DNA from 2 places in the Pseudoalteromonas sp. MIP2626 genome. Region 2 is predicted to be linked to the other one. Evidence: predicted binding sites of a transcription regulator. Region 2 holds the regulator's gene; the other holds the start of a gene.
The links. The regulator sigma-54, encoded in region 2, starts transcription at its own class of promoters, with help from an activator protein. The targets are predictions, from matches to a motif close to GTTGGCACGNNNNTNGNNT.
Positions count from the first base shown of each region.

Region 1: a site for sigma-54 is predicted at 2,259-2,277, ahead of HC000_RS05040 (flagellar hook-length control protein FliK). Genes of this name have one in related genera too.

Region 1 is NZ_JAATTW010000005.1:80,342-84,561, reverse strand. It holds gene fliM (flagellar motor switch protein FliM) at 1-12, opposite strand, end outside; gene fliL (flagellar basal body-associated protein FliL) at 22-552, opposite strand; gene HC000_RS05040 (flagellar hook-length control protein FliK) at 610-2,190, opposite strand; gene fliJ (flagellar export protein FliJ) at 2,359-2,808, opposite strand; gene fliI (flagellar protein export ATPase FliI) at 2,808-4,142, opposite strand; gene fliH (flagellar assembly protein FliH) at 4,161-4,220, opposite strand, start outside.
Region 2 is NZ_JAATTW010000003.1:136,827-141,046, forward strand. It holds gene HC000_RS03420 (HPr family phosphocarrier protein) at 1-239, opposite strand, end outside; gene rapZ (RNase adapter RapZ) at 283-1,128, opposite strand; gene ptsN (PTS IIA-like nitrogen regulatory protein PtsN) at 1,150-1,602, opposite strand; gene hpf (ribosome hibernation promoting factor) at 1,607-1,894, opposite strand; gene HC000_RS03440 (RNA polymerase factor sigma-54) at 1,921-3,414, opposite strand; gene lptB (LPS export ABC transporter ATP-binding protein) at 3,484-4,209, opposite strand; gene lptA (lipopolysaccharide transport periplasmic protein LptA) at 4,206-4,220, opposite strand, start outside.

The DNA.
Region 1 (4,220 bases), on a different contig from region 2:
TAAATCGCTCACGCTAGCCCCTTATTGCATCACAAAGCCGGTAAATAATACCCGCTCAATTACTTTACTGCCTTCAACGTCCATTAAGCTAGCTTGTACTTTTTCTAGTGCTGCAAAGCGTAAGTTTTCTTTACCTACACTGGTGCTTAGTTCGTCAGCCGTGGTCATAGAAAATATACTTAATAATGTACTTTCTATTAGTGGAATATGTTTTTTAGCGGTTTCTTCGTTTGATTCGCCGCGCACTAATAATTCCACTTTAATTTGCACAATTCTATCGCGACTAGAGCCCGGTATGTTAAATACAAAAGGTCTTGGCATTGCAACATAAAGTGCGCTGCCTATTTTGGCCGATGAGCCTGTAGAAGAGCTTGCTTGCTGTGCTGTAGCGGCTTCATCATTTAACGTTTCCGCTGGCGTGTCTGAGCCCGAAAGCAAAAAATAACCAACAACAGCTGCAACAATAACAAGCAATACAGCTGCAATAATTACTATGAGTTTCTTTTTGCTGTTACCTGTTTCTTCTATTTCTAAATTAGTCTCTTCAGCCATGACATTTCCTTTATTAGCAAAGGTACTTGCTTGTTTTAGTTATTATAATAGCAGTACTTAGGCATAGTAATCTATTGATGATGACGTTTGTTGTCGAGAACTTGGTATTTGTGTATTAATTTGCTCATCGTTTTCATCAGTAGTCAATTCATTATTAGCTAAACGACGACTATCGTTGTCATCATTTTGCTCTGCTCCTTGCCCTCCAGGCTCACCATAAGAAATAGTACTTTCGCCTAAATCTATACCTTGCTGGGCAAGCATTTCGCGTAAGCGCGGAAGCGATTGTTCAAGCGCTTCTTTAGCTTGCTGGTTTTGTACTACAAAGTTTATTTGTGCTTGCTCTGCATCGCTTCTGATGCGAATTTGCATACTGCCCATTTCTGGTGGGTCGAGACGAATTTCTGCTACTTTATTATTTATGCTAAGCATAGAGCTCACTCGCTCTTGCAACATTTTTGCCGCGTCACTTTTTATAATATTAAGCGCTTGCATAACACCTGGGTCCAAGCTTGCTTGTTTAACTTGCGCTGTGCTTTGTAATTGCCCAGCCTGCAACGCTTGCATATCAACTATAGTTTGCTCATACCCTACACTATCGTATAGGCCTAAACCATTTACCGTACTGGTAATTTGCGTCAATAATTGTGCTGCTCGGGGTGATAACTGTTCAGTGTTATTTTTTTGCAATGACTCTAACGATTTAGTGAGTTCTTTATCGCTAAGCGCATTTAATGCTGTTTTATCATCTGCAGATATTAATACTTTTTTATCAATCGATGCGCTTAGCTCTGCAATTGTTTGCTTAATACTTGCTAGCTGCTCACCTTGTGGCTGCTCATTTTTAATATAGCTATTTAACTGGCTCAGTAGCGCTTGTTTTTCTGGGGTGGTTAATGCATTTATTTGAGAATTTAAAGCCTGTTTAGCCGTGTCTGCTGCGCTTGCTTTATCACTTTCAACAACATATTGAGTAAGCATTTGCTTTAACGTTGCGAGGTTGTCGTTGCTATTGGGTTTGCTACTTGCCTGCAGCTGCGTAGTTAATTGCTCATGCTGCTCAGGTGTAAGTTTAGCAAGTAACGGATCTGATTTAATTGCCTCGCTATCTTTGCTTAGCAAGTTCATTACTGCGGCATCTACCGATTGTTTTTGCGCTGTTGTATCGCCTTTATTATTTGCCGTAGCCATACCTTGCGATAAGGGCATTAACTTTTCATTTGCCGCTTCAGCGCTTGCTGCAACATCGCTAAACACACCTTTTTGCGGTGCAATTACAATAGGGGCAAGCTGATCATCAGGCTTCCCTTTTAATTGCTTAGCGTCTTCACCTAAAGCCTCGGCTTTAGCATCAGCGTTCTTTTTAACTGAGGTGTCTATAGTGTGCGCAGCATTTATTTGCGCCAACATACTATCGCCCGAAACAGCATCGTCTTGTGTTTCAGGCTGCTCAGCCTTAGCATTGCTAGCGCCTGCTTTAGCTTTGCTGCTATTATTGTAAGCCGCTTTATTGGCATCTTCTAACTGATTAAAAAAACCAGTATCAGAGTCATCATTACGTCTTGAGTTACTCGTTTGTTTATTAGAGTAAGCGTCTTGCTCAGATACCGCTAACATTGAAATATCATTAATCGTCATAAATCACCTAATATAAAGCGGCAACAAACCACCCAATAATGCCTAAAATTATAGTTCACTTAACAACAAAGCAATTAACGTGCCTTTGTTTATAAGGTACAAGCTTTTGCTAAAGCGGTTTTTGTTAAAGCGATTAAGGTACTCGCTACTTATTAAAGTCGGTTGTTACTAAAGTCGATTGTTGTGTCGTTGAAAAAACTGATTAGCCGAAAATTCATCCAACATTTTTTGCTCATTTTTAGCCACTAGCACATCGGCCTTTAACTGTTGTTTTTCGATGAGTTTAGCGACTGCTTTAGCCTTAATTTGCTGCTTTAACCACAGGGTTTTACGCTGGCTAACCACTTGTTTTGCAGTGTTTACTGTATTGGCTTGTTGGCGAATTGCTTCTTCTATTTTAGCAATAAATGCATGAAACTGACTAAACCCAGCACTTGATAAGCCCGACTGCCCTTTAATGTGTAATTGCTGGGTGTATTCCAATCTAAAGTTATTTAAACCTTGGAGTTTTTGCTGGTTTGCCTGCAAATTTTGATTCGCCTGCAAATAGCTCATCCGCAGCGTTTCTTCTTTATCGTTTTCAATTTTTAGTAATAAATGCAGTTTGTTTTTAGCCATTATGCTTGCCCTAATAACTGCGCTAGCCCTTGCAGGCCGTCGTCGTAACTAATTACATCGCGCATGCCTTGCTGTAAAAAGGCATTTACTCTTGGCATCATATTTATGGCTTGATCAAGCATTTGATCTGTCCCTTTTTGATACGCACCTAAGGTGATCATGTCTTTATTTTGCTGGTACATAGAGTACACCTGCTTAAGCACTCGCGCTTGTTGCATGTGCGTCTCAGATACCACTTGCGGCATTACTCGCGAAATGGATTTTTCTATATCAATTGCCGGATAATGACCGCTGTCGGCCAGTTCCCGCGAAAGTACAATATGGCCGTCGAGTATGGCGCGCGCCGCATCGGCAATGGGGTCTTGCATATCATCGCCTTCACTTAGTACGGTAAAAAAGGCAGTAATAGAGCCTTGCCCTTCTCCGCCGTTACCGGCACGCTCCACCAGCGCTGGCAGTTTTGCAAACACCGAAGGCGGGTAGCCTTTAGTCGCCGGTGGCTCGCCTACTGCAAGTGCTATTTCACGCTGCGCCATGGCATAACGCGTTACCGAATCGAGCAATAACAAAACGTTTAACCCTTGATCGCGAAAGTACTCTGCAATAGTCACCGCACTTTCGCAGCCTTTTAAACGCATTAATGGTGAAGAATCTGCCGGTGCTGCTACAACCACCGAGCGTTTACGCCCCTCAACACCAAGTATTTCTTCAATAAATTCTTTTACTTCACGGCCACGCTCGCCCACCAGCCCCACCACAATAACATCGGCTTCACTACCACGAGTCATCATACCAAGCAGTACCGACTTACCTACACCCGAGCCTGCAAACAAGCCCATTCGCTGGCCTTGTCCTACTGTTATTACTGAATTTATAGCACGCACGCCTACATCCATAGGCTGGCTTATAGGTCGTCTTGAAAGAGGGTTTATCGGTTTTTGGGCAAACTTAAGATAGTGCTCGGCATTAATTTTACCTAAACCATCAAGAGGACGACCTAAGCCATCAACTACGCGGCCCAGCAAACTCATGCCTACAGGTAAACCTGTGTCGTTAAGTTGGGGGATCACCCGAGCACCAGGAAGCACCCCCGATATATGATCGTTTGGCATTAAATATAAAGTTTGGTCGTTAAAACCAACTATTTCGGCATCAACAAAGCCGTTCATAGTTTCTATTTTACATTGGCTACCTACAGGCGCACGTAAGCCTTTAGCCTCAAGGGTAAGGCCAACTACTCGCGTTAAAATACCCGCTACAGCAAGTGTTGGCGGTTTAATATGCTGTTTGTATTGAGATAAGCGTTCGCTTAATGAAACATCTAAAGCAGACATAACAGACCAATAAAATAGTTAGATACTACTGCTATGCAAAAAACTATCCAATGTTTCTTTGACACGCGTTTTAAGTGT
Region 2 (4,220 bases):
TGGCCAACGGCATGTAAAGCATGCTCTGCATCGGGTCCTTCGCACACTACTTTTACTTCTTTACCTTGGCTACTTTCTAGTAACATTAAAGCCAGTACGCTATCGCCAGCGGCTTCTTTTTCATCTTGAAATAAGGTAATAGATGCGTCAAATTGTACCGCTAATTGTGCTAATACGGTAGCAGCTCTAGCATGCAGGCCTAGCTTGTTTTTTATTAAAAATGTATTTTCTAAGCGCATAAGATACTCTACTTAAGCTGAACAGATGATTATTTAAATTGAATTATTTTTCTTGCTCGCGATGGCGAATTTTTACATTAGGGTGAGACATAGCAAAGCTTTCACCAATTGTTTGCGCTAAATAAACTGAGCGGTGCTGACCACCAGTACAACCAATAGCAATGGTTAAATAACTGCGATTATTACGCTCTAGGTGTGGTAACCACGTTTGTACAAAGGTTTGAATTTGCCAAGTGAATTTTTGCACAATACTATGACTAGCTAAATAATCTTTTACTGGTTGATCTAATCCAGTTAAAGGCTTGAGCTCCGGTTCCCAGTGTGGGTTTGGTAAAAAACGCGCATCAAAAACATAATCAGCACCTTTGGGAATACCATGCTTAAAGCCAAACGACTCAAAGGTAATGATAAGCTGTTTGTCTTTTTTACCGAGTATGGTTTCACGCATAGATTCAGCAAGTTGATGCACACTTAAATCGGTTGTATCAATGACATGATCAGCCCGCGTTACGAGTACATCGAGTAATTCTTTTTCCTTTTTTATTGCTAAATCTAGCGGTAGCGAATCAATCGAAAGCGGGTGCAAACGACGCGTTTCTGAATAACGGCGGATTAACGTTTGATCGTCGCTATCTAAATAAAATAACGTTGGTTTAGCAAAGTCGGGCAAGTACTCAAGAATATCGTTAAACTGCTGCTGATCTTTAGGCAGGTTACGCACGTCTATACTAACGGCTATTTTATCGTAGTTATCAGAGACACTGCGCACTAATGAAGGCAGCAAATTTACCGGAATATTATCTACACAATAGTAACCTAAATCTTCTACAACACGTAAAGCAACTGACTTACCAGAACCTGATCGGCCACTTATAATAATTAATTCCATTTACCACCCCTTTATTAGTAACTAGGATTGATCCAAAATAACTTGGTATAACGCTTCATCAGACTTTGCCGCACGCAATTGCTTACAAAACTCTTTATCGTTTAGTTTATCAGCTATTGTGGCTAGTGTTTTCAAGTGCTGCTGGTTATCGCCATCGGGCACTATAAGCGCAACAAAAATATCAACTGGACGATTATCAATTGCATCAAAATTAATAGCGGTTTCGCTTATTAAAATTAAGGCAAGAGGCTCTTGTGCCCCGCTCATACGGCCATGTGGAATTGCTATTCCTCGGCCAATACCGGTACTACCTAGCTTTTCTCTTGCCAATAAAGCAGTGAGAATATCTTGCTGAGGTAAATACGGCATTTTTTTATGCGCGAGTTCACTGATGAATTCTAAAATTCTTTTTTTACTATTAAAAAGGACCACAGCTTTGCTGCAGTCCTGGCATATAAGTGAGCTTAATTTCATAGTGTTAGTGTCGAGCAAACTTCTCTTTGTGTTTAATTACTTGACGATCGAGTTTGTCAATCAACGAGTCAATGGCAGCGTACATATCTTGGTGTTCGGTCGATGCAAATAGCTCAGCGCCACTTACAAAAATTGTTGCTTCAGCTTTTTGACTTAATTTTTCTACATCGAGAATAACATGCACATTAGTTATGTGATCTGAGTGTCTTTGCAGCTTTGCAAATTTATTATTTACATAGTCTCTTAATGAGTCTGTAATGTCTACATGACGACCAGTTAAGTTTAGTTGCATCAGCATTTTCCTCTTTGTTGTACGTCTTAAATCAAGCTTTTACGTTGATTCGACGGGGGAATAGCCAGAGATTCGCGATATTTTGCAATTGTCCGTCTAGCTACTTTAATTCCTTGCTCAGCCAATATATCTGCAATCTTGCTATCACTCAATGGTTTGGCTAAGTTTTCTGCAGCTATCAACTTTTTAATCAGGGCACGTATGGCAGTTGATGAACATTCGCCACCATTTTCGGTGCTTACATGGCTTGAAAAAAAGTACTTAAGCTCAAAAATGCCACGTGGAGTGTGCATATATTTTTGCGTAGTGACCCGTGAAATAGTCGACTCGTGCATTTCAACTATTTCGGCAACATCGTTTAATACCATAGGTTTCATGGCTTCTGGGCCATGTTCAAAAAACGCTTGTTGCTGCTTAACAATACAATTAGTTACTTTCAGGAGTGTTTCGTTTCTACTTTCTAGGCTTTTAATAAACCATTTAGCTTCTTGTAAGTGCGAGCGAATAAATTGGCTGTCACCGCTGGATTTTACTGTACGAGACATAGCCGCATATTGGCTGTTAACACGTATTTTTGGCATGCTATCTGGGTTTAGCTCTACCACCCAGCGGCCTTTTATTTTTTTAACAGACACGTCAGGTATAACGTATTCAGACTCTTCTCTGACAATAGTATCCGCAGGCTTAGGATTAAGCGTATGAATAAGTGTCATTATTTCTTTAAGCTCTTCTTCTTTGAGCTTAGTTTTTTTCATTAACGTACGATAGTCGCGAGCAGCGAGTAAATCGATATGATCAGTTAACACCATTTTTGTTTCGTTAATATAAGGGGTGTCTTTATCAAATTGATTTAATTGAATGCATAAGCATTCTTGCAAGCTGCGAGCTGCAATACCAACAGGATCAAATAATTGAATGCGCTTTAGCACTGCTTCTATTTCATCTAGTTCTACTTCGTGTTCGTCGTCAGTTTCTTGGTTAAAGCTTGCTAAAAGGTCTTCGCAACTGAGGGTTAAAATACCAGAGTCATCTACGGCTTCAACGATAGCTATGGCAATAGCTTCGTCGGTAGGGCTAAAAGGGGTGAGCTGTAATTGCCACATTAAGTATTCATGCAGGGTTTCGGTTGATGCACCTTGATAAATAGATTCATCTTCAGGCATTGGCCCTGATGAAGAGGCAGGCGCTGCGCTCATATATTCATCCCATGATACATCCATGGCCATGTCGTCGCTTATGGTGTCTTTATTTAGTGCTTCACCGCTATCTTGCTCATACTCGCTTGGGGTGTCGTCAGCAGAGGCGCTAACAGTAATGTCATCTGCTTTTTGCTCGTTTTTACCTGCTGATTCTTCCGTGTAATCTTGTTCATCAACTTCAAGTAATGGGTTGCTATCAAGTGCTTCTTGTATTTCTTGCTGGAGATCCAAGGTACTAAGCTGCAATAAGCGAATAGCCTGTTGCAGTTGCGGAGTCATTGTAAGTTGCTGGCCCATGCGCAGCTGTAATGATTGCCTCATTTATCTCTAACAATCCTTATAAATTGATATGATTAATCTTAGCAGATGCTTATAGTAATAACATAAATATTACAGTTTGAACTGCTCGCCTAAATAAACATCACGTACTGTTTTATCGTTTAATACAAATTCAGGAGTACCAGATGCAATTAGCTCCCCATGAGAAACAATGTAGGCTTTTTCACAAACATCAAGGGTTTCCCTTACATTGTGGTCGGTAATTAGTACGCCAATACCACGATTTTTAAGGTGTTCTATAATTTTTTTAATATCGAGTACTGAAATAGGATCCACGCCAGCAAAGGGCTCATCAAGCAATATAAATTTAGGATCTGCAGCTAAAGCACGTGCTATTTCTACGCGGCGACGTTCACCACCAGATAGCGCCATACCTAAGCTGTCGCGAATATGTTGCAGGCTAAATTCGTCCAATAAACTATTTAGGGTTTCTTCCCTGGCTTGTTTATTTAGTTGCTTACGCGTTTCTAAAATAGCCATTAAATTTTGATACACAGTGAGCTTTCTAAAAATAGAAGATTCTTGTGGTAAATAACCAATACCTAAACGAGCACGGCTGTGCATAGGAAGTAAGGTAATATCGTTATCATCAATTAATATTTTACCTTTGTCGCTAGGTACTAAGCCTACAATCATGTAAAAGGTAGTGGTTTTACCTGCGCCATTTGGGCCAAGTAAACCAACAATGCTACCAGCTTTTACTTCAAGTCCTACATTTTTAACAACTTCACGGCCTTTATAGCTTTTTGCTAATAGCTCTGCTTTTAATGTACTCATGGCTGACCTTT